DNA from 4 places in the Geodermatophilus sp. URMC 64 genome. Region 1 is predicted to be linked to each of the others. Evidence: predicted binding sites of a transcription regulator. Region 1 holds the regulator's gene; each other region holds the start of a gene.
What was found. Region 1 encodes LexA, which represses DNA repair genes until DNA is damaged. Its sites were predicted from a motif close to TCGAACANNTGTTCGA; they were not measured.
Positions count from the first base shown of each region.

Region 2: a site for LexA is predicted at 2,912-2,927, ahead of ACWIYF_RS10110 (DUF222 domain-containing protein). Genes of this name have one in related genera too.
Region 3: a site for LexA is predicted at 2,601-2,616, ahead of dnaB (replicative DNA helicase). Genes of this name have one in related genera too.
Region 4: a site for LexA is predicted at 2,266-2,281, ahead of ACWIYF_RS12510 (DUF222 domain-containing protein). Genes of this name have one in related genera too.

Region 1 is NZ_CP199955.1:1,494,697-1,500,416, forward strand. It holds gene hflX (GTPase HflX) at 1-1,196, shown strand, start outside; gene ACWIYF_RS07430 (phosphatase PAP2 family protein) at 1,253-2,002, shown strand; gene ACWIYF_RS07435 (hypothetical protein) at 2,007-3,032, shown strand; gene lexA (transcriptional repressor LexA) at 3,052-3,840, opposite strand; gene ACWIYF_RS07445 (LysM peptidoglycan-binding domain-containing protein) at 4,061-4,627, shown strand; gene ACWIYF_RS07450 (hypothetical protein) at 4,757-5,548, shown strand.
Region 2 is NZ_CP199955.1:2,049,191-2,054,910, reverse strand. It holds gene ACWIYF_RS10115 (alpha/beta fold hydrolase) at 1-656, opposite strand, end outside; gene ACWIYF_RS10110 (DUF222 domain-containing protein) at 748-2,907, opposite strand; gene uvrA (excinuclease ABC subunit UvrA) at 3,327-5,720, opposite strand, start outside.
Region 3 is NZ_CP199955.1:242,707-248,426, reverse strand. It holds gene dnaB (replicative DNA helicase) at 1-2,517, opposite strand, end outside; gene ACWIYF_RS01175 (RidA family protein) at 3,097-3,498, shown strand; gene rplI (50S ribosomal protein L9) at 3,579-4,025, opposite strand; gene rpsR (30S ribosomal protein S18) at 4,037-4,273, opposite strand; gene ACWIYF_RS01160 (single-stranded DNA-binding protein) at 4,310-4,792, opposite strand; gene rpsF (30S ribosomal protein S6) at 4,795-5,085, opposite strand; gene ACWIYF_RS01150 (hypothetical protein) at 5,247-5,720, opposite strand, start outside.
Region 4 is NZ_CP199955.1:2,539,735-2,545,454, reverse strand. It holds gene ACWIYF_RS12535 (SRPBCC family protein) at 1-74, opposite strand, end outside; gene ACWIYF_RS12530 (nuclear transport factor 2 family protein) at 104-499, opposite strand; gene ACWIYF_RS12525 (MmcQ/YjbR family DNA-binding protein) at 537-956, opposite strand; gene ACWIYF_RS12520 (antibiotic biosynthesis monooxygenase family protein) at 1,042-1,356, shown strand; gene ACWIYF_RS12515 (alpha/beta hydrolase) at 1,366-2,208, opposite strand; gene ACWIYF_RS12510 (DUF222 domain-containing protein) at 2,369-3,796, shown strand; gene ACWIYF_RS12505 (transglycosylase family protein) at 4,049-5,203, shown strand; gene ACWIYF_RS12500 (thiamine pyrophosphate-binding protein) at 5,234-5,720, opposite strand, start outside.

The sequences.
Region 1 (5,720 bases):
AGCTCGCCGCCCTCGCCGAGACGGCCGGATCGATGGTGCTCGAGGCCGTCAGCCAGCGGCGCTCCACGCCCGACGCCGGCACCTACGTCGGCTCCGGCAAGGCCGCCGAGATCCGCGACATCGTCGCCGCCACCGGCGCCGACACCGTGATCTGCGACGGTGAGCTGACCCCCGGCCAGCTCAACGCGCTGGAGAAGATCATCAAGGTCAAGGTGGTCGACCGGACCGCGCTGATCCTCGACATCTTCGCCCAGCACGCCAGCAGCCGGGAGGGCAAGGCCCAGGTCGAGCTGGCCCAGATGCAGTACATGCTGCCGCGGCTGCGCGGCTGGGGTGAGTCGCTGTCGCGGCAGGCCGGTGGCCGCGTGGCCGGCGGTGGCGGCATCGGGACCCGCGGTCCCGGTGAGACCAAGATCGAGACGGACCGTCGCCGGATCCGGTCGCGGATGAGCAAGCTGCGCCGCGAGATCGCCGGCATGTCGACCGCGCGGGCCACCCAGCGCGCGAACCGCGGCCGCAACGCCGTTCCGAGCGTGGCGATCGCCGGCTACACCAACGCCGGCAAGTCCAGCCTGCTCAACCGGCTGACCGGTGCCGGGGTGCTGGTCGAGAACGCGCTGTTCGCCACGCTGGACCCGACGGTCCGCCGGGCGGAGTCCCCGGACGGCCGCGAGTACACGTTGACCGACACCGTCGGCTTCGTGCGGCACCTGCCGCACCAGCTGGTCGACGCCTTCCGGTCGACGCTGGAGGAGGTCGCCGCGGCGGACCTTCTCGTGCACGTGGTCGACGGGTCCGACCCCGACCCGCTGGGGCAGATCCAGGCGGTGCACACGGTGCTCGGCGAGATCGACGCGTCGGCGGTGCCGGAGCTGGTCGTGGTGAACAAGGTCGACGCGATGACCGAGGACGACGTCCTGACCCTGCGCCAGGCGCTGCCCGGCGCGGTCTGGGTCTCCGCCCGCACCGGGCACGGGATCGACCAGCTGCGCGAGATCATCGCCGCGCGGCTGCCGCACCCGGACGTCGACGTCGAGGTCCTCGTGCCCTACGGGCGCGGCGATCTGGTCGCGCGCATGCACCGCGACGGCGAGGTGCTCTCGGAGCAGCACGAGACCGGTGGCACGCGCCTGACCGCGCGGGTGGACGGCGCCCTCGCCGCGACCCTGGAGGAGTTCGCCGCCCCATCGGTCTGAGCCGTTCGGGCAGGTCGAGATCACGAACGGGTCACGGGACCCGGTACCGTGACGCCGTGACGATCGGCGCGATGCGGCGGGGCCCCGGTGAGGCCTCCGTCGTCGCCGAAGCCGGCGACGCGCGGGCCCCGGCCGTCGTGTCGCCGGGCCGGCCGCCGTGGTGGCTGCTCGCGCTGGCGGGCGTGGTCACCGTGGCCGTCTCGGTCGACCTGTTCAGCCGTGGCTCGCTCGAACGCATGGACCTGCGCGTCTCCGAGGTGGTCAGCTCCTGGGGCATCAAGGAGTCGGGCGCCTACTGGCCGGTCTGGGCGGTCACCCAGCTCGGCGGGCGCGGGTTCATCCTCATCGTCCTGGCGGCGCTGGTCGGCTACCTCGGCTGGCGGCGCCGGACGCTGGTGCCGCTGCTGCGCGTCCTCGTCGCCCTCGCCCTGCTCACCGCGGTCGTGTACGGCTTCAAGTACGGCGCCGGGCGCACGGCGCCGTCCTACCCTGGGTCGTTCTTCCACCGGGACGGCGCCTCCTACCCCTCGGGGCACGTCGCGAACGCGGTGCTGATGTGGGGCGTGGCCCGCTGGCAGGCGGTCGAGTTCGGCCTGCCCGCGCCGGTGCAGCGGGCGTTCCGGTGGCTGTCGATCCTCGGCCCCGTGGCCGCGGGCGCGGCGATGGTGTCCCTGGACTTCCACTGGGTTACCGACGCGGTCGTCGGCGGCGCCGTGGGCATCCTGCTGTTGGGCGTGGTGCATGCACTCGACGCGTCCATTCTGTCACGCTGGGTACGTGCCCGAGCCGGCCGGCGGTCCGCCTAGTCGCGTGCGGGCGCGTCCGTTGCCGGCGGCGGTGGCCCTGGCCACGGCGTTCGTGGTCGCCGGCGCCGTCCCCGCGGCCGCGGAGGAGGCCGCCGCGGCCGACGCCACCGCGCCGCATCCCCTGTGCCAGGTGACCGATCCCCGGCTCGGGGAGCTGTCCGGCCTGGTGGTGCTGGGCGACCGCATGGTGGCCATCAACGACGGCGGCGTGGAGCTGGCCGTCTACGTGCTCGACCCGGCCTGCCAGATCGTCGAGGTCCACACCGCGCCGGTCGACCCCTACGACCCTGAGGACCTCGCGGTCGGTGCCGACGGCACCGTGTGGCTGGCCGACATCGGGGACAACCGGGCCGACCGGCCCACGGTCGCGCTCCTCGCCCTGCGGCCCGACGGGTCGACCGGGGTGTTCCGCATGACCTACCCCGACGGGCCGCACGACGCCGAGTCGCTGCTGCTGGCGCCGGACGGGACGCCGTACCTGGTCACCAAGGAGATCCTCGGGGCCAGCGGCGTCTACCGGCCCACCGCCGCCCTGGCCGACGGCGGCACGGTGGCGCTGGAGAGGGTGGCCTCGGTCAACTTCACGCTCACCGGCACCGACGGCGGTCCCGTCGGCCGCGCCGGCCAGCTGATGGCCACCGGGGGAGCGGTGTCGCGTGACGGCACGCTGCTCGCGCTGCGCACGTACACCGACGCCTACGTCTGGCCGCTGTCCGGCTCCGACGTGGCCGGCGCCCTGGGTGCGGCGCCCGTGCGGATCGCGCTGCCCTCGGCTCCACAGGGGGAGGCGATCAGCTTCAGCGCCGACGACCGGCAGCTGGTGGTCGCCGGTGAGGGCCTCCCCGGCGACGTGACCCTCGTGCCGGCCACGGCGCAGCTGGCGCCGGTCGCCGCCGCCGCGCAGGGCTCGGCCGAGGCCGACCCCGCGTCAGGTCCGCCCGCGTTCACCGCGGGCCTCATCGCCGCCGCCGTGGCCACCGTGGTGGTCTGGCTGGGCGGTCTGCTGATCCGACGGCGCGGGACCGTCTGAGCCCCGCGCCGTCGTCGGCTCAGACCCGGCGCAGGACGGTGACGACCCGGCCGAGGATCGTCGCGTCGTCCCCGGGGATCGGCTCGTACGCCGGGTTGTGCGGCAGCAGCCACACGTGCCCGTCGCGGCGCTTGTAGGTCTTCACCGTCGCCTCGCCGTCGATCATGGCGGCGACGATCTCACCGTTCTCCGCGGTGGGCTGCTGCCGGACCACGACCCAGTCGCCGTCGCAGATCGCCGCCTCGACCATGGAGTCGCCGGCGACCTTGAGCATGAACAGCGTCCCCTCACCGACCAGCTCGCGGGGCAGCGGGAACACGTCCTCCACCGCCTGCTCGGCGAGAACCGGGCCGCCGGCCGCGATCCGGCCGACGAGCGGCACGTAGGTCGGCGCGGCGGTGCCGGTCTCCTCCGCCGCCGGGAGCGCGGCCGGGCCGTGCTCGCCGGGCAGGCGCACGTCGAGGGCGCGCGGCCGGTTGGGGTCGCGGCGCAGCCAGCCCTTCTTCTGCAGCACCGAGAGCTGGTGCGCCACGGACGACGCCGAGGACAGTCCCACGGCCTCGCCGATCTCGCGCACCGACGGCGGGTAGCCCCGCCGCTCGATCGAGTCGCGGATGACCTCGAGCACCCGCCGCTGCCGCTGCGTCAGGCCGTCGCCGGCCTCGCCCCGGTCCGGGAAGGACCGCACGGCGGCCGGTGCGTCGTCCGTCGTCGTGCCGGCCGTCTCCGCCGCACGGCGCCGGCCGGTCGTGCCGGCGCCGTCACCGGCCGTCCGGCGACCGCCGGACGTCCCCCTCGTGCCCGCCACGTCTCCTCCTCGCCGCCGGCCCCGTCGCCGGATCGCGCCGTCCGTCCGTCCTTGGTGGCAGACCGTAGCGCTGTCGAACGGAATTTTCAAACACACGTTCGAAGTCCCGACGCGTCGGGTCGCTTCTGTCGGGCCCCTCCGGTAGACATTCGCACGGACGTTCGATTCGAACAGGCGTTCGACCGTGACGGGATGTCGGGATCGGCGGGAGGAGAGGGTCGTGGCAAGCGTGCAGCAGGCAGTCCTGGACTTCGACGAGGCGGTGCAGGCGCCCTGGCGGCCCTCGCTCCGGTCCGTCACGGGTGATCGCCCGATGGAGGCCGCGCGGCCCGTGCGGGCGGAACGGTCGGTCCGGCCCGGCGAGCGGGTGGGCCGTTCGCCGTCCCCGCTCGCCCCGCCGGCCCGGCCGGCGTCCTCCGCGCCGTCCGGGCGGCCCTCGGTGACCGGGCGCCCGGTCCGGGGCGGCTGCGCCACGCCCTCACGCCCGTCCGCGGCTCCGCTGCGCCTGACCCGGCGTGCCCGCCGGCTGCTGGTCGTCCTCGGGCTGGCGGCGGCGGTCGGCCTCGGCTCCTGGGTCGGTCCGCTGGTCACCGGCGGCGCGGGGGACGACCTGCGTCTCGCGGGCGTGAGCACGGTGGTGGTCGAGCCGGGTGACACGCTGTGGTCGATCGCGGCCGCAGTGGCCGACGAGGGCGACGACGTGCGCGCGGTGGTCTACGAGATCCAGCAGCTCAACCGGCTCGAGGGTGCGGGTGTCGTCCCGGGTCAGGTCCTCCAGCTGCCGTGAGCGCAGGGTGTGGTCCCGGGTTCCGACTCGTCCCGCGAAGACTCCGACAACATCCGGGCGCTGACTTCGTCAACCCTCAGTACCCGTGCCTTCACGCTCCGTACTGGTCTCACCGCTTACCGTCGTCGCGTGTCAGGCGCCATGGAGAGTCGTGCAGCGGTGTTCACCAGTCAGCCGCAGAACGTCGAGGTGTACGCGGCGGGGGAGTGGCTGCCCGGGTCGCTCCTCGGCTGGCGGCACGACGCCGGCGGCGCCTGCCAGGTCTGGGTGCGCCTGACCATGGGTGGCGTCGAGGAGTCCACCTGGACCGACCTCGAGAGCCTGCGGCTGCCCGAGCCGCACCTCGCCGTCGCGCCGGAGCCCGCGGAGGCCCCGGCGGAGGACCCGGCGGCCACGCGGAGCTTGCGCCTCTCCGGAGTCTCCGCCACCGGGCCGGTCCGCCGCGGCCGGCCCGCGGCGCCCGGCGCGCGCCCGGCCCGGGAGGTTCGGGAGCTGCCCGCCGTCCGCGAGGACGCCGCCAGCCGCGCGGTGCACCCGGCCGGCCGGCGGCGCGCCGACTCGCGGGTCGTCGGCGAGACCGCCGAGTTCCCGGCGGTGGGGGTCCGGGCGGGGCGGCACCGGGCCCCGGCGTCGCCGTCCGGATCGGGCCGGCACCGCGCCGCCGACACCGGCGTCTGGCCCGCGGTGACCGACTCGCCGGTCGACGTCCGCACGCCCGCCGCCCGCGCTGCCGGGGCCTGGGGCGCCCGGTCGGACGACACCTGGCCCGGGGTGTCCGGCGCTTCCTGGAGTGAGCCCGGCGCGCCGTCGCTCGAGCCGGACCTGCTCACCCGGCCGATGCGGCTCGGTGGCGTCGGGCGGGGCGAGTCGGTGCCGCAACCGCGCAGCGCGCGCTGGGACGACACGCTCACCGGCGTCTGAGGCCGGCGGTCCGCCGGCCGTCGGATCGAGCCCTTCCCGGCCCCGCCGGACCGGGCGCGGTGTCGCGCAGCATGCCCCTCTACCGCATCACCGGCCAGCCGGCGGGCGCGTCGCGCGGCGTGTCGTGTGACGGCTGCGGCGAGTTGTTGCGGCAGGTCACGGGCGGGTCTCG
Region 2 (5,720 bases), 550 kb from region 1:
ATGCCGAAGACGCCGGCGGCGTAGGCGTGGGTCAGGGGCATCTGCTCGCCGCACAGCGGGTCGCTGATGTAGGCGTCCACCTCGGCGGGGTCGCGGGAGAGCCAGTCGAAGGGCGTGCGCGCCGGCTCGAACGGCTGGTTGAAGGCGCCGAGCGCGTCGAGCACCTGGTCTCCCATGCCCGAGGCCACGGCCGCGTCCAGCGCGGTGACCGTGTCGACCAGTTCCGGCGCGACGCCGATCGGCCCGGAGAGCACCAGCCCGGCGAGGTCGTCGCCGTCCCGCTCGGCCGCGGCCAGCGCGATGATCGAGCCCATCGAGTGGCCGACGAGGATCCGCGGCACGCCGGGGTGCTCGTCGGACATCACCCGGTGCAGCCCGCAGACGTCGTCCAGCACCCGCTCCACGCCGAGGCCGCCGAACCGGCCGACGCCGGTGCCCTCCGCCGTCCGGCCGTGGCCGCGCAGGTCCATCGCGTACACCGCGAGGCCCCGCTCGACGAGAGCGTCGGCGAGGCGGCCGTAGCGAGCCGAGTGCTCGGAGGCCCCGTGGACGATCTGCACCGTCGCCCGGACGTCGCCGTCCGGCTGCCATCGCCGGTAGACCACCCGCACGTGGTCGACCGCCTGCAGGAGCTTCACGTCCGCGGACGTCCTCATCCCGAATCCCCTCGTTCCGTCGGCGCCGTTGCCGGGTCAGGACCTACCGGTCGCGGTCCGGCTGGTCAACCGGAGCGTCGGTCCGGGCGTGTCAGTAGGGCGGCGGTGTGGTGACGGCGGTCAGCCCGGTGGGGGTGGTGACGGTCAGCGTGCCGTCGCTGGTGCCCTCGTAACGCCAGCCCGGGGCCTGGTGCTTGCCGCGGTGGTTGCCCACGCAGAAGCCGGCCAGGTTGCTTGCGGCGGTCGGGCCGTCGGGGTAGCGGATGCGGTGGTCCAGCTCGCCGGTGGCCACCGGGCGGCGGCAGCCGGGAAACCGGCAGCGGCGGTCGCGGGCGCGCACGAACCGGTCCAGCGCGGCCGAGGGGCGGTAGCCAGCGGTCGGGCCGGGGGCGCCCAGGCCGGGCCGGCCGGTCAGGCCGTGGCCGCAGGTGTGGGGGGCGCGGCGGCAGGCGTCGGCGCCGCAATGCGCCGCCCGGCGCAGCCCGGGCAGGTCGGTCAGCGAGACCAGCGCCCCGGACAGGACGTCGACCAGGGCGAGCCGGGGCCGGTCGGCCAGCCCGCCGCCGCCGCCGCGGGCCAGCAGCTCGGCCAGCGCGGCCCGGTCGGCGCCGGCCGCCGCGGCGAGCGCGGTGAGGGCGTCGCGGGCGGCGTCGACCCGGGCGGCCGTGCTCGCCCGGCGGGCGCGTTCGTCGGCGGCATCGGCCCGTTCGGCGGTGTCCACCATCCGGCGGGCGTGCCCGAGCGCCAGCTGCGCCCGATACCGGGCCTGGGAGGCGTCCTCGACCGCCCGGTCGGCCGCGGCCCACCAGCCCGCGGTGGGCGGCGGATCGGCCGGGGGCGGGTCCGCCGGCCGGGCGACCGGGAGGTCGGGGTCGGTGATCCGGCCGGCCTCGAAGTCGGCCCACCAGCGCTCGTCGGCCTCGATCAGCGCCCGCTGCAGCTCCAGGTCGATCTCGCCGTCGGCGATCGCCCGCTCGGCCGCGGCGATGATCTCGGCCTCGGTCAGCGGGTCGGGGTCGTCGAACTCCCCGGCCGCCAGCCGCCGCTCCCACTCGGCCTCCCAGGCGGCGTGCGCGGCGCGCATCCGCGTTGTCCAACCGGACATGTCCGGGCACGGATCCAGCAGCCACTCGTCGCCGGCCGACGCGGCCTCGGCGGTGTCGGTGTCGGCGGACTCGGCTTCGGCCCCGTCGGTGTCGGCGGATTCGCGGTCGGCGGGGTCGGCCCCGTCGGTGGCGGCGAGGTAGCCGGCCAGCGCCTCCTCGCCGAGCTCGGCGCCGGTCAGCGCGCGCAGCAGCTGCCGCGCCGTGTCCGCCGACACCACCTGCCCGTTCAGCTCGCCCGGGGCGTCCCCGCCCAGCAGCGTCTGCACCGCGGCGACCAGGGTCAGCGTCACCTGCACCGGCGGCCGCCCGCCCTCACCGGGGCGCAGCACCAGATCCAGCAGGCAGTCCAGCATCTTCCGCGGCCTGGAGCGCGGCTCGGCGCCGGGCTCGTCGTCCACCGCGTCGGCGTAGGCGCCCAGCGCCGCGGACAGCGCGGCGATCTCCGGCTCCGAGCCGTACACCCCCAGGGCGGCGAGGTCGTCCTTGCGCACGGTCTGCCGGAACACCCCGCGCTCCCTGAGCGCGCGGGCGGCGCGGTCGGCGGCGGCCCGGGCGTCGCGGCGGGCCACCACCCGCCGCGCCCGATCCCGCAGCTGCGGCGGCGTGGTGATCACCCCCGCCGCGGCCCGGGCCGCCACCCAGCCCAGCAGCTCCGCCTGCACCTCCGCGCGCACCCGGTCCGCGGCGATCGGCGCGACCAGATCCAGCCACGGCCACAGATGCCCGGCGTGCAACCCGCCGGACTCCAGCGCGGCCAGCACCCCGGGCAGCCGCTGCGCCAGGGTCAGCGACTGCTCCAGCAGCCGCGCCGCCGCCCCCTCGGTGCAGGCCAGCGCCACCTGCAACTCCGCGGTGGCCCACTCACTGACCGGCCGCAGCACCTCCGGGCGGGCCGCCCACCGCGCCGCGCTCATCGCCCCGGGCTCCCCCTGCGCCCGATCCGCCGACGCCGGCCGCCCGGCGGCGAACCCCGCCACCGCCCGCGCCCGCACCGCGGTCAGCCGGGCGATCTCCCGATCCGCCGCCTGCACCACCCCCAGAGGACCCTCGGCCAGCGCCACCGGCGGCCCGAACACCGGCCACTCCGGCGATACCGACCCCGACGCAGCCGCGTCGGGCTCGGCGGGAGGAGCGGAGGCGTTCATGCACTCGATCATACGTTCGAAGGCACCCACCAGCAAGTCCGCGCCGCGGAAAACCGCAGGCCACCACGCCTGTGGACAACGTCGTCGTCCCGTCGGAGCCGCGTGCCAGGCTGGGCGGATGCACGGGGACCCGACAGCCCGACCCGATCAGGAACGGTCGCCGAACGGCCGGCCGCCGGCCAGCTGGGTGATGGGGCGCTCCGCCCGTTGGCACACCGAGGAAGGGCGCGCCGTCCTCGCGCACGACGGCACCGTCGAAGATCTGCACGCGGTCCGGCAGGAACTGGAGCTGCGCGTCGCCGCGCAAGACTTCAGCGTCTGGACCCTCGTACGGGCCGTCGAGGCCCTGCGGAGGAGCCGCGGGTCCCGACGCGGACCCTAGGCGCTGAGGCGTCGTCGCGGCCGGCCACGACGACGCGTCAGCTGGCCTTCTTGCGGGCCCGCTTCTTCGGGGCCGCCGCGGCGGCGACGGCGTCCGGGTCGAGGTGCAGGGCGAGGTACCGGCCGGTGTGGCTCTCCGGCACGGTGGCGACGAACTCGGGCGGCCCCTCGGCGACGACCGTGCCGCCGCGGAACCCACCCTCCGGCCCCATGTCGATGATCCAGTCGGCGCTCTTGATGACGTCGAGGTTGTGCTCGATGACGACGACCGAGTTGCCCTTGTCGACCAGGCCCTGGAGCACCAGCAGGAGCTTGCGGATGTCCTCGAAGTGCAGGCCGGTGGTCGGCTCGTCGAGCACGTAGATGGTCCGGCCGGTGGACCGCTTCTGCAGCTCGCTCGCCAGCTTCACCCGCTGCGCCTCACCGCCGGAGAGGGTCGGCGCCGGCTGGCCGAGCCGGACGTAGCCGAGGCCGACGTCGGTGAGCGTCTTCAGGTGCCGCGCGATCGGCGGGATGGCCGCGAAGAACTCCGCCGCCTCCTCGATCGGCATGTCGAGGACCTCGGCGATCGTCCTGCCCTTGTAGTGCACCTCGAGCGTCTCCCGGTTGTACCGGGCGCCCTTGCACACCTCGCAGGGGACGTAGACGTCCGGCAGGAAGTTCATCTCGATCTTGATGGTGCCGTCGCCGGAGCAGGCCTCGCAGCGGCCGCCCTTGACGTTGAACGAGAACCGGCCGGGCAGGTAGCCGCGCATCTTCGCCTCGGAGGTCTGGGCGAAGAGCTTGCGGATGTGGTCGTACACACCGGTGTAGGTGGCCGGGTTGGACCGCGGGGTGCGGCCGATCGGCGACTGGTCTACGTGCACCACCTTGTCGAGCTGCTCGAGCCCGGTGATCGTGCGGTGCCGCCCCGCCACGAGCCGCGCGCGGTTCAGCTGGTTGGCCAGCGTCGTGTAGAGGATGTCGTTGACCAGCGTCGACTTGCCCGAGCCCGAGACGCCGGTGACGGCGGTGAAGACACCGAGCGGGAAGGTGACGTCGACCCCCTTGAGGTTGTGCTCGCGGGCACCCCTGACGACCAGTTCGCGGCCCGGCTCCGGCTCGCGCCGCTTCTTCGGGACGGCGATCTCCCTGCGCCCCGACAGGTAGGCGCCGGTCAGCGACGAGTCCGAGGCCAGCAGGTCCTCGACGGTGCCGCTGACCACGATCTCGCCGCCGTGCTCGCCGGCGCCCGGGCCGATGTCGACGACCCAGTCGGCGACCTTGATCGTGTCCTCGTCGTGCTCCACGACGATCAGCGTGTTGCCCATGTTCCGCAACCGGACCAGCGTCTCGATCAGCCGGGTGTTGTCGCGCTGGTGCAGGCCGATCGACGGCTCGTCCAGCACGTAGAGGACGCCGACCAGGCCGGAGCCGATCTGCGTCGCCAGCCGGATCCGCTGCGCCTCCCCACCGGCGAGCGTCGCCGCCGGGCGGTCGAGCGACAGGTAGTCGAGACCGACGTCGACGAGGAAGGACAGCCGGGCCTGGATCTCCCGCAGCACCCGGTCGGCGATCGCCTTCTCGCGCTCCCCCAGCTCCAGCGACCCCAGCCACTGCGACGCCTCACCGATCGACAGGCTGGTGACGTCGGCGATCGAGCGGCCGGTGAGCTTGACGGCGAGGATCTCCGGCTTGAGCCGCGTGCCGTGGCAGACGGGACAGGGCACGTCGCGCATGTAGCCCTCGTACTTGTCCCGCATGTAGTCGCTGTCGGTGTCCTCGTGCCGCCGCTCGAGGAAGGGCAGCACGCCCTCGAACGCCGCGTAGTAGCTGCGCTCGCGGCCGTACCGGTTGCGGTAGCGCACGTGCACCTGGTCGGGCGAGCCGTGCAGCACGGCCTTCTGCACGCGGGCCGGCAGCCGCTCCCAGGGGGTGTCCATCGAGAACCCGAGCTGGTCGGCCAGGCCGGTCAGCAGCCGGGTGAAGTACTCGTTGCTCATCGAGCCGGCCCACGGCGCCACCGCGCCCTGGCCCAGCGACTTCTCGGGGTCGGGGACGACGAGCTCCGGGTCGACCTCCTTGCGGGTGCCGATGCCGGTGCACTCGGGGCAGGCGCCGAACGGCGAGTTGAACGAGAACGACCGCGGCTCGAGCGCCTCGAACGACAGGCCGTCGTCCACGCAGGCCAGGTGCTCGGAGTAGGTCCGCTCGCGGTGCGGGTCGTCCTCCGGCAGGTCGACGAAGTCGAGGACGACGAGGCCGCCGGCGAGCCCGAGCGCGGTCTCGACCGAGTCGGTCAGCCGCCGCTTCGCACTCTCCTTGACGGTGAGCCGGTCGACGATCACCTCGATAGTGTGCTTCTCCTGCTTCTTGAGCTTCGGTGGCTCGGTGAGCGGGTGCACGACGCCGTCCACCCGGACGCGGGAGAAGCCCTGCGTCTGCAGGGAGCT
Region 3 (5,720 bases), 1.3 Mb from region 1:
CGATTCCTTTTCGTACATGTCCTCGCGGTGAATCATCATGACCATATCCGCGTCCTGTTCGATACTGCCTGATTCGCGAAGGTCGGAAAGCATCGGCTTTTTGTCTTGCCGCTGCTCAGAGCCGCGGTTGAGCTGGCTCATAGCGATGACCGGAACCTCGAGTTCCTTCGCCAGGAGCTTGAGCGCTCGGGAGAATTCTGACACTTCCTGCTGCCGGCTTTCAACCCTTTTCCCGGACGTCATCAGCTGCAGATAGTCGATGACCACGAGCTTGAGGTCGTTGCGCTGCTTGAGCCGCCGTGCCTTCGCGCGGATCTCCATCATCGTCATGTTCGGCGAGTCGTCGATGTAGAGCGGCGCATCGGCCACCTCACCCATGCGCCGGGCCAGCTTGGACCAGTCCTCGTCGGACAGCGTGCCGGCGCGCATGTGGTGCAGCGGCACCTTCGCCTCCGCCGAGAGCAGACGCATGGTGATCTCGTGCTTGCTCATCTCCAGCGAGAATATGCAGGTCGCCTGGTGGTTCTTGATCGCCGCCGAGCGGGCGATGTCGAGGCCCAGCGTCGAGTTGTGCGTCGGGATGAAGCTGCGGCCTGCGAGGAACAGGTGATCCTCGGCGTCGACCTGGATGCACCGCACCGGCACGCCGGCGATCGGCTTCACGTCGGTGATGAAACGAGCGCCCCGCGCCGTGAAGGTCCGCGCGCCGCGCTCCTTGTGAAGGATCTTCTTCCGCTCGAGCTTGAAGACCTCGTCGTCCGTGCTGAAGGTCAGCGTGTAGGCGGTCGACGAGGCCTCGGTACGGCCGCGCACCCGCTTGGTGCTCATGCGCACGCGGTGGCCGAGGCCGGCGATCAACTCGCGGGCGTCCTCGGCCAGCCGCCGGCTGGTGACCGAGAACTGCACGACACCGCTCGGGGTCACCGTGCCGTCGGTGTCGAGCAGGCCGGCCAGTAGGGCCCGTCGCTGAGCGACCGAAGCGCGCAAGTACTGCATCGGGATGTGCTTGTTGTTGAGGACGCCCAGCTTCCGGAGCAGGGCCTTGACCGTCCCGTGGTCTCCTCCGCAGGACTGGCACTGCGCCAGTCCGGCAGACGGGCCACCGCAGTCGGGACAGGCAGCCTGGCGCCCCACGCCGCCGCTCGAGCGGAGGGCGCCGCCGCAGGTCTTGCCGCACGTCTGCACCTGCGAGGTCTTCGGGACGAAGAACCCTCCGCACATCGGGCAGAGCCGCTCGGGCAGAGCATCCCGCTCCGGCAGCCGGATGGCGTAGCGCCGGTCCACATTCGTGGGGACGACGACAAGCCCCTCGGCCTCGATGTAGGCGGCGATCTCCGGGTCGGCGCTGGTGTACTGGGCCGCAGCCGACGTCCCGTCGCCGAGCCAGACGCCCAGGGCGTAGGGCGGAATCGGCAGGTGGGCCTGCGGCAAGTCGAGCGGGGCGGCGTTCGTCACCGAGTGATTCAGCCGTGCGTCCTTGGTCGCGCACCGGACCGTGCGGGCGATCTCCTCGGTGGTGCGGACCTCGGCGAAGGTCCGCTGATTCCGGTGGCGGTTGTAGCGCGTGGCCGCGGCCCGAGCGGATTTTCGGCTGGCGCGGGTCTCGGTCAGCCACTGGTGCTGGGCGTCGGCGACGATGACCGAGCCGTCGGAGAAGTGCACCTCGTAGCAGGGCCGGTCGGTCATCACGTCGGTGGCGGCGACGACGGTGGTCGGGCGGCCGTCGGAGCCCATCACCCGGTCGCCCACCCGGATCTCGCCCATGGTCGTCCAGCCGGACGGCGTCGCGATCGGGGTGTCGAGGGCCAGCGCCTTGCCCACACCCGGACGAGCCGCGATGACGATCATCTGGCCGGCCTGCAGGCCGTTGGTGAGCTCGTCGAGGTCGCGGATGCCGGTGGGGACGCCGCGGCTGACGCCGCCGCGCGAGGCGATGGCGTCGAGCTCGTCCATCGTCGGCTGCAGGATGTCCTCGAGGCGCGAGTAGTCCTCGGACATCCGCTTCTCGGTGACGTCGTAGATCTCCTGCTGCGCGCGGTCGACGATGTCGTCGACGTCGCCCCGCCCGCCGGCCGCGCCGTAGCCGAGCTGCACCACGCGGGTGCCGGCCTCGACCAGGCGCCGCAGCACCGCCTGCTCGGCGACGATCGCCGCGTAGTAGCCGGCGTTGGCCGCGGTCGGCGTCGACTGGATCAGCGTGTGCAAGTAGACCGCGCCGCCCATCTTGGACAGCTGGTCGGTGCGGTTGAGCTCGGCGGCCACGGTGATGGCGTCGGCCGGCTCACCGCGGCCGTACAGGTCGAGGATGCAGTCGAAGATGACCTGGTGCGCCGGCCGGTAGAAGTCGTTGCCGTGCAGGACCTCGACGACGTCGGCGATCGCGTCCTTGCTCAGCAGCATGCCACCGAGCACCGACTGCTCGGCCGCGACGTCCTGCGGCGGCTGCCGGTCGTACTCGGGCGCCGTCGGCGCGGGCCTGCTGAACTCGTCGGCGACTGCCACGCCGAACCCCTCCATCCACTCACCTGCGCACCCGCGAACAGACCCCGGCCGCCGGCCGGGGTCTGGTGGGGGAAGCACCAGGACGCGATACGCGTGACTCGAACGTGTGTTCGGGTCGGTTCTACCGCCGGGCAGCGACAGTTCGCGCGTCCGGCGGAGCGAGGAGGACGTTAGGAAGAGCGGACGGACCCGTCCAACACCGATGGGGACGTCGTTCTGCACAACTTGTGGACAAGTCGGTGGACGGACGCTTGTCGACATGTGGATCGCCGCGGGGACACATCCCCGTCAGCGCCCGTACCCCCGCCCGTCACCTGCGCGTATGCCACGCACGGGCTGTGGACGGGAGAAAGTCGGAAAAACTCCGCGCGTCCTCTCCCGGCGTGTCGCGGACGCCGCCCGTCGGGGCCCATCCGTCCCACTGTCCACAGGCCCCGGCCGCTCACCGGCGCCGACCCGCGGGACCGCGGAGCGTGGGTTCCGACGCCGTGTCGGGAACGGCGGCACCACGAGCACCGCGCGCCCTCCGCCACCGGCCCACCATGGGCATCCGCGCCGGCACCGTCCGGCCGACCGGAAGCGGAGGGAGCCGCGATGACCGTCACCCGTACCCCCGTGAACCCGTGGCCGTGGTCGCTGGCCATCGGCTTCAACCAGGCCGAGCTGGTCGAGGGCGCGAGCCGGGTGCTGGTGCTCTCCGGACAGGCCGCCATGTCGGCGGACGGCGTCCCGCAGCACCCCGGCGACCTCCCCGCCCAGGTCTCCCTCTCCCTGGACAACATCGAGACCGTGCTGAGGGACGGCGGGATGACGCTGGCCGACGTCGTCCGCATCAACGTCTTCACGACCGACGTGGACGCGATGATGGGCGCCTGGGAGGACCTGGCGAAGCGGTTCGCGGCCGCCGGCGTCACCCCGACCAGCACGCTGGTCGGCGTCACCCGGCTCGCGTTCCCGGAGCTGATGGTCGAGATCGAGGCGACCGCCGTCGCGTAGCCCGCTCCGGCCCCGGAGACGCCGCGAGGGGCGCCGGACCGGAGTCCGACGCCCCTCGGGCAGGTGCAGCTATCGGGTCGTCAGGAAGGGACGACCTCGATGACCAGCTGCGTGGTGACCTCCGGGTGCACCCGCACGGTGACGGTGTGCTGGCCCGTGGTCTTGATGCTGCTGGGCAGCTCGATCCGGCGGCGGTCGAGCTCCGGGCCGCCGGCGGCCGAGACGGCGGCGGCGACGTCGGCGGTGGTGACGCGGCCGAACAGGCGGCCCTCGGCACCGGCCCGGGCGGGCACGCGAACGGTCAGGTTCGCCAGCTGCCCGGCCACGGTCTGCGCCTCCTCCTGCGAGCGCACCTCACGGGTGGCGCGCGCCCGGCGGAGGGACTCGACCTGCTTCTCGGCGCCCCGGGTGGCCTTGATGGCCAGCCCGCGCGGCAGGAGGTAGTTGCGGCCGTAGCCGCCCTTGACCTCGACGGTGTCGCCGGAGGTCCCGAGACCGGTGACCTCCTGCGTCAGGATCAGCTTCATCGTGCTCATGGTCAGCGCGCCGTCGAGGTGTAGGGCAGCAGGGCCATCTCACGGCTGTTCTTCACGGCCGTGGCGACGTCCCGCTGGTGCTGGCTGCAGTTGCCGCTCACGCGGCGGGCACGGATCTTGCCGCGGTCGGAGATGAACTTCCGCAGCAGTGTCGTGTCCTTGTAGTCGATGTAGGTCGCCTTGTCCTTGCAGAACTGGCAGACCTTCTTCTTGGGCTTGCGAACAGGTGGCTTGGGCACCGGGGTTCTCCAGGAAAGGTATGAGGGTCGAAAGGATCAGAAGGGCGGCTCGTCGGTCGGCCCGGCGGGCGTCGACCACGGGTCGCCGGCACCGCCGCCACCGCCGCCGCCACCGAAGCCGCCGCCGCCACCGAAGCCGCCGCCACCCTCACCGCGCGAGGCGCGGGTGACCTTGGCCGTGGCGTAGCGCAGCGAGGGGCCGATCTCGTCGACCTCCAGCTCGACGACGGTGCGCTTCTCGCCTTCCTTCGTCTCGAACGAGCGCTGCTTGAGCCGGCCGCTCACGATGACCCGGGAGCCGCGGGTCAGCGACTCCGCGACGTTCTCGGCCGCCTGCCGCCAGACGTTGCAGCGGAGGAACAGCGCCTCGCCGTCCTTCCACTCCTGCGACTGCCGGTCGAAGGTCCGCGGCGTCGAGGCCACCGTGAAGTTCGCGACGGCGGCACCCGAGGGCGTGAAGCGCAGCTCCGGATCGGCGGTCAGGTTGCCGATCACGGTGATGACGGTCTCCCCGGCCATGGTCAGTGGACCTCGGGCCGCATCAGCTTCGTGCGCAGCACCGACTCGTTCAGGTTGAGCTGCCGGTCGAGCTCGGCCACGGCCGCGGGCTCGGCATCGATGTCGATGACCGCGTAGATGCCCTCGATCTGCTTCTTGATCTCGTAGGCGAGCCGGCGACGGCCCCAGATGTCGACCTTGCCGACCGTTCCGCCGGACTTGGTCACGACGGTCAGGAACCGGTCGAGCGACGGAGCGATCGTCCGCTCCTCGAGCTCGGGGTCGAGGATGACCATCAGTTCGTAATGACGCACGGAGAACCCCACCTCCTCTGGTCTGGGCGGCTGCAGTCGGTCTGCAGCAGGAGGGTCGTACACGCGTCGCGCGCCCCGGCCGGTCACCGGGACCGGCGGAACGCGCCGGTACGAGGCTACCAGCGTCGCGGCAACAGCCGGTCGGCCGGGACGGACGTCGGTCAGCGGGAGCGGTGCACCGACCGGGCCGCGCGGTGCGCCTGCTGGGTGCGGACCAGCGCCGCGGTCACCGCCGCCAGCGCGACGACGGCGGCGAGTGCCGGCACGGGCAGGCCGGCGCCCGAGGCGGCGCCCGGCGCGGCGACCGCGCTGTCGGCCTCCTCCAGGTCCGAGCCGTCCAGGCCGGCCAGTTGGCCGAACACCGGGACGGTGGCGCCGTCGTAGTTGCCGGTGACGCCGCCGGCACCCATCCCCGAGCCGGCGAAGCGGTCCGGCGAGCCGGTGCTCCGGCCGGGCACGTAGAAGCGCGCGGGGTCGAACGCCGCCGCGGCCGCGGTGTCGACCGGCGCCATCTGCGGCGCGCCGCTGCCGGTGTCGTAGGTGTACTGCGTCCCCGGGATGCTCTGCGGGGTCCCACCGGTCGTGCCGCCTTGCGGCACGTCGATCACCCCGCCCGTCGGCGGCTGCGGGGTCCC
Region 4 (5,720 bases), 1.0 Mb from region 1:
TACGCGTGCCCGTCGGCCAGCACGTCCCACACCTGCTCCGGAGGGCGCTCGATCAGCGCGTTGACCACCGCCACGGGCGCCCTGTGCCCGGGCGGGGCGCCGCTCAACCGGACGGGAACGAGTGGTGCTCGTGCGCGACGACCCAGCGGCCGCCGTCCTTGCGCAGCCCGACCGTGAGCCGCAGCCGCCGCTCCGGGTGCTCGGCGTGCTCCTCCGGCGTGCCGCAGCGCAGCAGCGCGGCGGCGAACGCGACGTCCTCCCCCGCGGTCACCTCGAGCGAGACGAGCTCGAAGGTCGCGCCCGAGCGCTGCCACGCGAAGAACGGCGGCCAGGTCTCCCGGTAGGCCTCGATCCCCCGCACGCCGTCGTCGGGCGGCGGGACGTCGAACATCAGGATGTCGGCCGCGTGGTCGGCCAGGACGTCGTCCAGACGCCCCTCGTGCGCCGCGTCCGCCCACCGCTCGATCAGCGCGCGGACCTGCGCCGCGTCGTCGTCCATGGAGGGTGGACGGCGGACGCAGCCGGAACTGAGCGCGCTACGGCAGGCCGTGCGCCGCGAGCCAGTCGGCCCGCCGGCGGGCGGAGGCCCGGGCGAGCCAGGCGTCCTGCACCAGCTCGGCCAGCTCCCCCCGGGTGATCTCGCCGAGCCGGCTGGCCCGCACCAGCACCGAGTCGTGCCCGTCGAAGTGCGGGGTGGTGAAGAACGGCGTCGAGGGGTCCTGGACCAGCGCCTGCTTGTCCGCCTCCGACTCCACCCAGAAGATGATCACGTCGGGCAGCTTCTCCCCGGTCTCGGGGTCGACGGCGTCCGGCCGCGGGGTGCGGAAGAAGACGAACGACTTGCCACCCACCTGGTAGACGGGGTTGCCCTGCGACCCGTGCACGACCGTCACGTGCGGGAGGCCGAGCGCGAGCTCGTGCACGTCCGCCACCTGTGCCGGCCGGTCATCGGTCACGGCGGGCAGCGTACGGGCGGGGCGTTCGTCATCGCCGCCAAGATCGCGTCATGAGCCTGAACCTCAGCGAGGGAAGGAACGCACCGTGATCGCACGCGTCTGGACGGGCGAGGTCCGGCGGGCCGACGCCGACACCTACGCCGACTACATCCGTGAGACGGGTTTCCGCGAGTACGGCGAGACCGCCGGCAACCGCGGCGCGTGGCTGCTCCGCCGCGACGACGGCGACGCTACCCGCTTCGTCGCCCTGTCGATGTGGGACTCCCTGGACGCGGTCCGTGCCTTCGCCGGCGACGACGTCGAGGCGGCGGTCCTCTACCCGGAGGACGAGCGCTACCTGCGGCCCGGGTCCTCGTCGATCGCGCACTACGAGGTCGTCGACCGGGTCGACCCGGCCTGAGCGGGCGGCTCAGGTGAACCGCTTGACGAAGGAGAGCGCCGTCTGGGCGACCTGGCGCCAGCCGTGGTCGATCGTGAGGGAGTGGCCCCGGTTCGGCATCTTCACGATCTCCGTCACGCCCGGGTTGCGCCGCTGCAGCTTGTAGGCGGCGTTCGCGATCGCCCACGGCACCGTGTGGTCCTGCTCGCCCTCGATGATCAGCAGGGGGCCGCGGTCGGGGTTCTTCGTGTCGACCTTCGCCTGCGTCCACGGGTTGAGGTTCGCGTTGCCCATCTGCACGAGGGAGATCCCGGAGCCGGCGACGTGGTAGGTGTCGTACAGCTCCTTCGCCTCCTTCTCGTCGAGCGCGTTGGCCCAGCCGTACCTGAACTGGTCGAACGTGAGCGTGATCGCGCGCCCGCGCGTGCGCGGGTCGGCCAGGAACGGGCCCACCCCCCTGAGCACGGAGACCGGCAGCGGCAGGACGCCGCGGAAGACCCCGGGGTCGATCGCCACCGTGGCTGCCGAGAGGCCCCGACCCGCGATGATCTGCGCGAGCAGGCCGCCGGTCGAGTGCCCCATCACCACCGGCTTCCTGTCCAGGGCGTCGATGACCTGGGTGGTGTGGTCGGCGACCTGGCTCAGCGTCTTCTTGGCCAGGACCTCCGGCTCCGCCCGGGCCTGGACGACCGTTTCCGGATCGTCCGGCCAGTCCGGCGTCAGCGGTGCATAGCCGGCCTGAGCGAAGAAGTCCGCCCAGTTGGCCCAGCTGCTCGGCAGCAGCCAGAGGCCGTGGATGAAGACGACCGGGGTGTTGCCGGAGGCGTTGGCCGCCTCGATCTCCCGCTTCTCCCGCTCCGAGATCGACGCCATGACGCACTCCCCTCCGCTCGGGGTGAATGTCAGCCCGACCCTAGCGAAGGATTCGGGTCGGACAGGTGGTCTCCCGCCCTCCTGCCTCCGCCGCCGATCCCTGCGGAAACATCCTGCTCAGCGAGCCGAAACTGTCGTAGGTGGTCCGTAGCTCGGGGCCATGACCACCGCCGCGCCGCACTCCTTCGAGGAGATCGTGGTCGACGTGGCCTGGCGGCCGGCGGTCGCCCGGCCGGCGCCGGTGGCGTCGCTGTCCCCGGAGGAGAAGGCGGCCGAGCTGCAGCGCCTGCAGGGCGAGCGGGCCCGGCTGGCCGCCCGCGAGGCGGATCTGATGCTGGGGTTCGCCGCCGACCGGCCGGAGGACGACGACCCTTCGGAGGACCATCCGGGTGCGCGGAGCCGGGACTGGCGGCAGACCGAGCCGGAGTTCCCCGGGATCAGCGAGTTCTTTCCCGACGAGCTCGGCCTGGTGCTCGGGGTGGGGCGGGGTACCGCGGCGCACAGGCTGCGCCGGGCCTGGAGCTGGCGGCACCGCCTGCCGGCCACCGGCGCCGCGCTGCGGCGGGGCGAGTTGGATGAGCGGCGGGCGCAGATCCTCGCCGACACCCTGGAGCACATCCGCCCGGCGCTGGCCGCCCGGGTGGAGGCGGTGGTGCTGCCCGAGGCGGCCGGGCTGAATTTCGCCGCGCTGAAGCGGCGCATCCTCGAGGTGCTGCTCGCACTCGACCCCGGTTCGGCCGACGAGGGCCGCACGCTGGCGGAGCGCAACGCGGATGTGTTCGTCGAGCCCGGCCCGGACGGCGGGGCCACCCTCGGCGCGGAGCTGCCGGCCGAGGAGGCCGCCGAGGGCTTCGACTTCCTCAACACCCTGGCCCAGCAGGCCAAGGCCGACGGCGATCCGCGCCCGATCGGGCAGCTGCGCGCCGAGCTGTTCTCCCTGCTCGTGCGCGGCGCCGCGATCGGCGCGGACGGTGCCCGGGCGAGCCTGACGATCACCGCCGCGCTGAAGGCGCTGGAGGGGACGAGCAGCCGGCCGGCCGAGGTCAACGGCTTCGCCATCACCCCGGCGCACCTGGCCGGGCTGCTGCGCCGGATCGGCGCGCTCGGCCTGCACACCCCCGGGGGCGGGTCGCTGACCTTCGCGACCACCGACGCGACCGGCCGGCTGCTCGCCACGGTGAGCCGGGAGGAGTTGGAGAGGCTGGTCCGCCGCGGCGACGGGCTCAACCCGCCGGCGGCCACCGAGAGCTACACCCCGACCGGCGCGCAGCGGGAGTTCATCGGCACCCGCGACCGCACCTGCCGGCATCCGTTCTGCGGGCAGCGGGTCGGCTGGGCCGACCACGACCACGGCGTCGCCCACTCCCGCGGCGGGCCGACCGACTGCACCAACCTGTGCTGCCTGTGCCGCACCCATCACCGGCTGAAGACCCTGTTCCGCGGCTGGCTGTTCGTCATGGAGCCCGACGGCACGCTGCACGTCACCACCCCGTCCGGCGTCACCCGCACCACCCGACCGTGGGCGATGCGCCGGCGACCGCCACCACCGCCACCGCCCGACCCGGCCGACGACCCGCCACCCTTCTAGCCACCTGGCTGTCGACCTCTCCCCTCATCCGGCTCTCCATGATCACCTCGGGCTCAGCGGTGTCTCCACGACCGGGAGGCACCGCTGCAGCCGAGGTGATCATGGAGGCGGGACGAGATCACGGCACATGTCGGCTCGTCCCCATGTCGACGAGCCGACATGCCCGGCTCGTTCCGCCCGATCCCCCTCGCACGGGCGATTTCCGCAGACCCTCCTCAAGAAGCCGCCACGTCGGCCCGATCCGTCCCCTGGATGCCCGGTTCGACGGAGGAGGTGGCGGGCCTGAGCGAGGCACTTCGGACCCGGCTGTCCGTACGGCGCCGCCTGGCCGCTCGCATGGCCGTCGTGGGCGTCGTCGCGGCCCTCGGCCCCGTCGTCGTCGCCGGCACGGCGTCGGCCCGGCCGGCCGACCCCTCCGACGGGCAGCTCGCCGCCGCGCAACAGGCCGCGGACGACGCCGCAGCGCAGGTTGCGCAGATCCTCGTCCGGCAGGGCGCCGCCCACACCGCCCTGGACGCCGCGCACGGCCGGGCCGCCGCCGCCCGCGCGCAGTACGACGCCACCCGGGCGAGCCTGGAGAGCGCTCAGGCGGCCGCCGCCACCGCGCAGGCCGCTGCCCAGCAGGCGCAGCACGACCTGGCCGATGCCCGCGCCGACGTCGTCGCCTTCGCCCGCGGCAGCTACATCGCGGGCAGCACCTCCCCCGGCCTGGAGGCGCTGCTCAGCTCCGGCGATCCCGCGCAGATGCTCGAGCGGGCCGCCCTCCTCGATGCCGCCGGTCGCAGCAGGTCCGACGTCCTGGACCGGATGACCGTTGCCGAGCAGCGGGCGGCCGACTCCTCCGCCGCGGCCGGGACCGCGCTGACGGACGCCGCCGCGCTCGAGCAACAGGCCGCCGCCGACCTGGCGGAAGCGGTCAAGGGCGAGGCCGAGGCCCGGCAGACCGCCGCCGCGGTGCAGGCGCAGCAGGCCGCACTGCAGTCCGAGCTCGACGACGCGAGGACCGCGCTCGTCGCCCTGCAGGCACAGCGGACCGCAGAGCAGCAGCGGACCGCGGTACCACAGCAGCCCTCCGTACCGCGGCAGACCTCCGGCGAGCAGCAGCACCCCGCGCCGTCCGCTCCCCCGTCGACCGGCTCCGACGGCGACGCGCCCGTACCGCCCGCCGACGCCCACGACTGGGACGCCGTCGCCCGGTGCGAGTCCGGCGGCAACTGGAGCATCAACACCGGCAACGGCTACTACGGCGGCCTGCAGTTCTCGCAGTCCACCTGGGACGCCTTCGGCGGCGCCGAGTACGCCGCACGCGCCGACCTCGCCACCAAGAGCGAGCAGATCGCCGTCGCCGAGCGGGTGCTCGACGTACAGGGCCCGGGCGCCTGGCCGACCTGCGGCCGGAACCTGTGACGCCGCTGGCCCCGCGCCGCTGACCCCGCGTCAGTGGCCGCGGAACGCCTCCTCCAGCCACCACGAGGGCTCGTGCCGGGTCACCTTCGCGTCGATCAGCAGCGGCGCCGAGCGCGGGCCGTGCACCCAGTCGGCGACCGGCGCGAGGTCCGGCACCGACCGCACGGTCACCGCCGTGAACCCGTAGCCCCGTGCGATCGCCGCGAAGTCGGTCTCCGGGAAGCGCACGGTGTCCAGCGGGGCGCCGTCCGGGCCGAAGTGGTGCACCTCGGCGCCGTAGGCGGCGTCGTCGTAGACGACCACCACCATGGGCAGGCCCAGCCGCACCACCGTCTCCAGCTCCGAGGCCCCCATGAGGGCGCCGCCGTCGCCGAGCGCCGCCACGGGCAGCCGGTCGGGGCGGGCCAGCGCCGCGCCGATCGCCGTCGACAGGCCCAGCCCGATCGACTGGAAGGCCTGCGTGAAGCAGAAGCCGAACTCGTCGGGGACGTCGAGGAACATGCTCGGGTAGCCCATG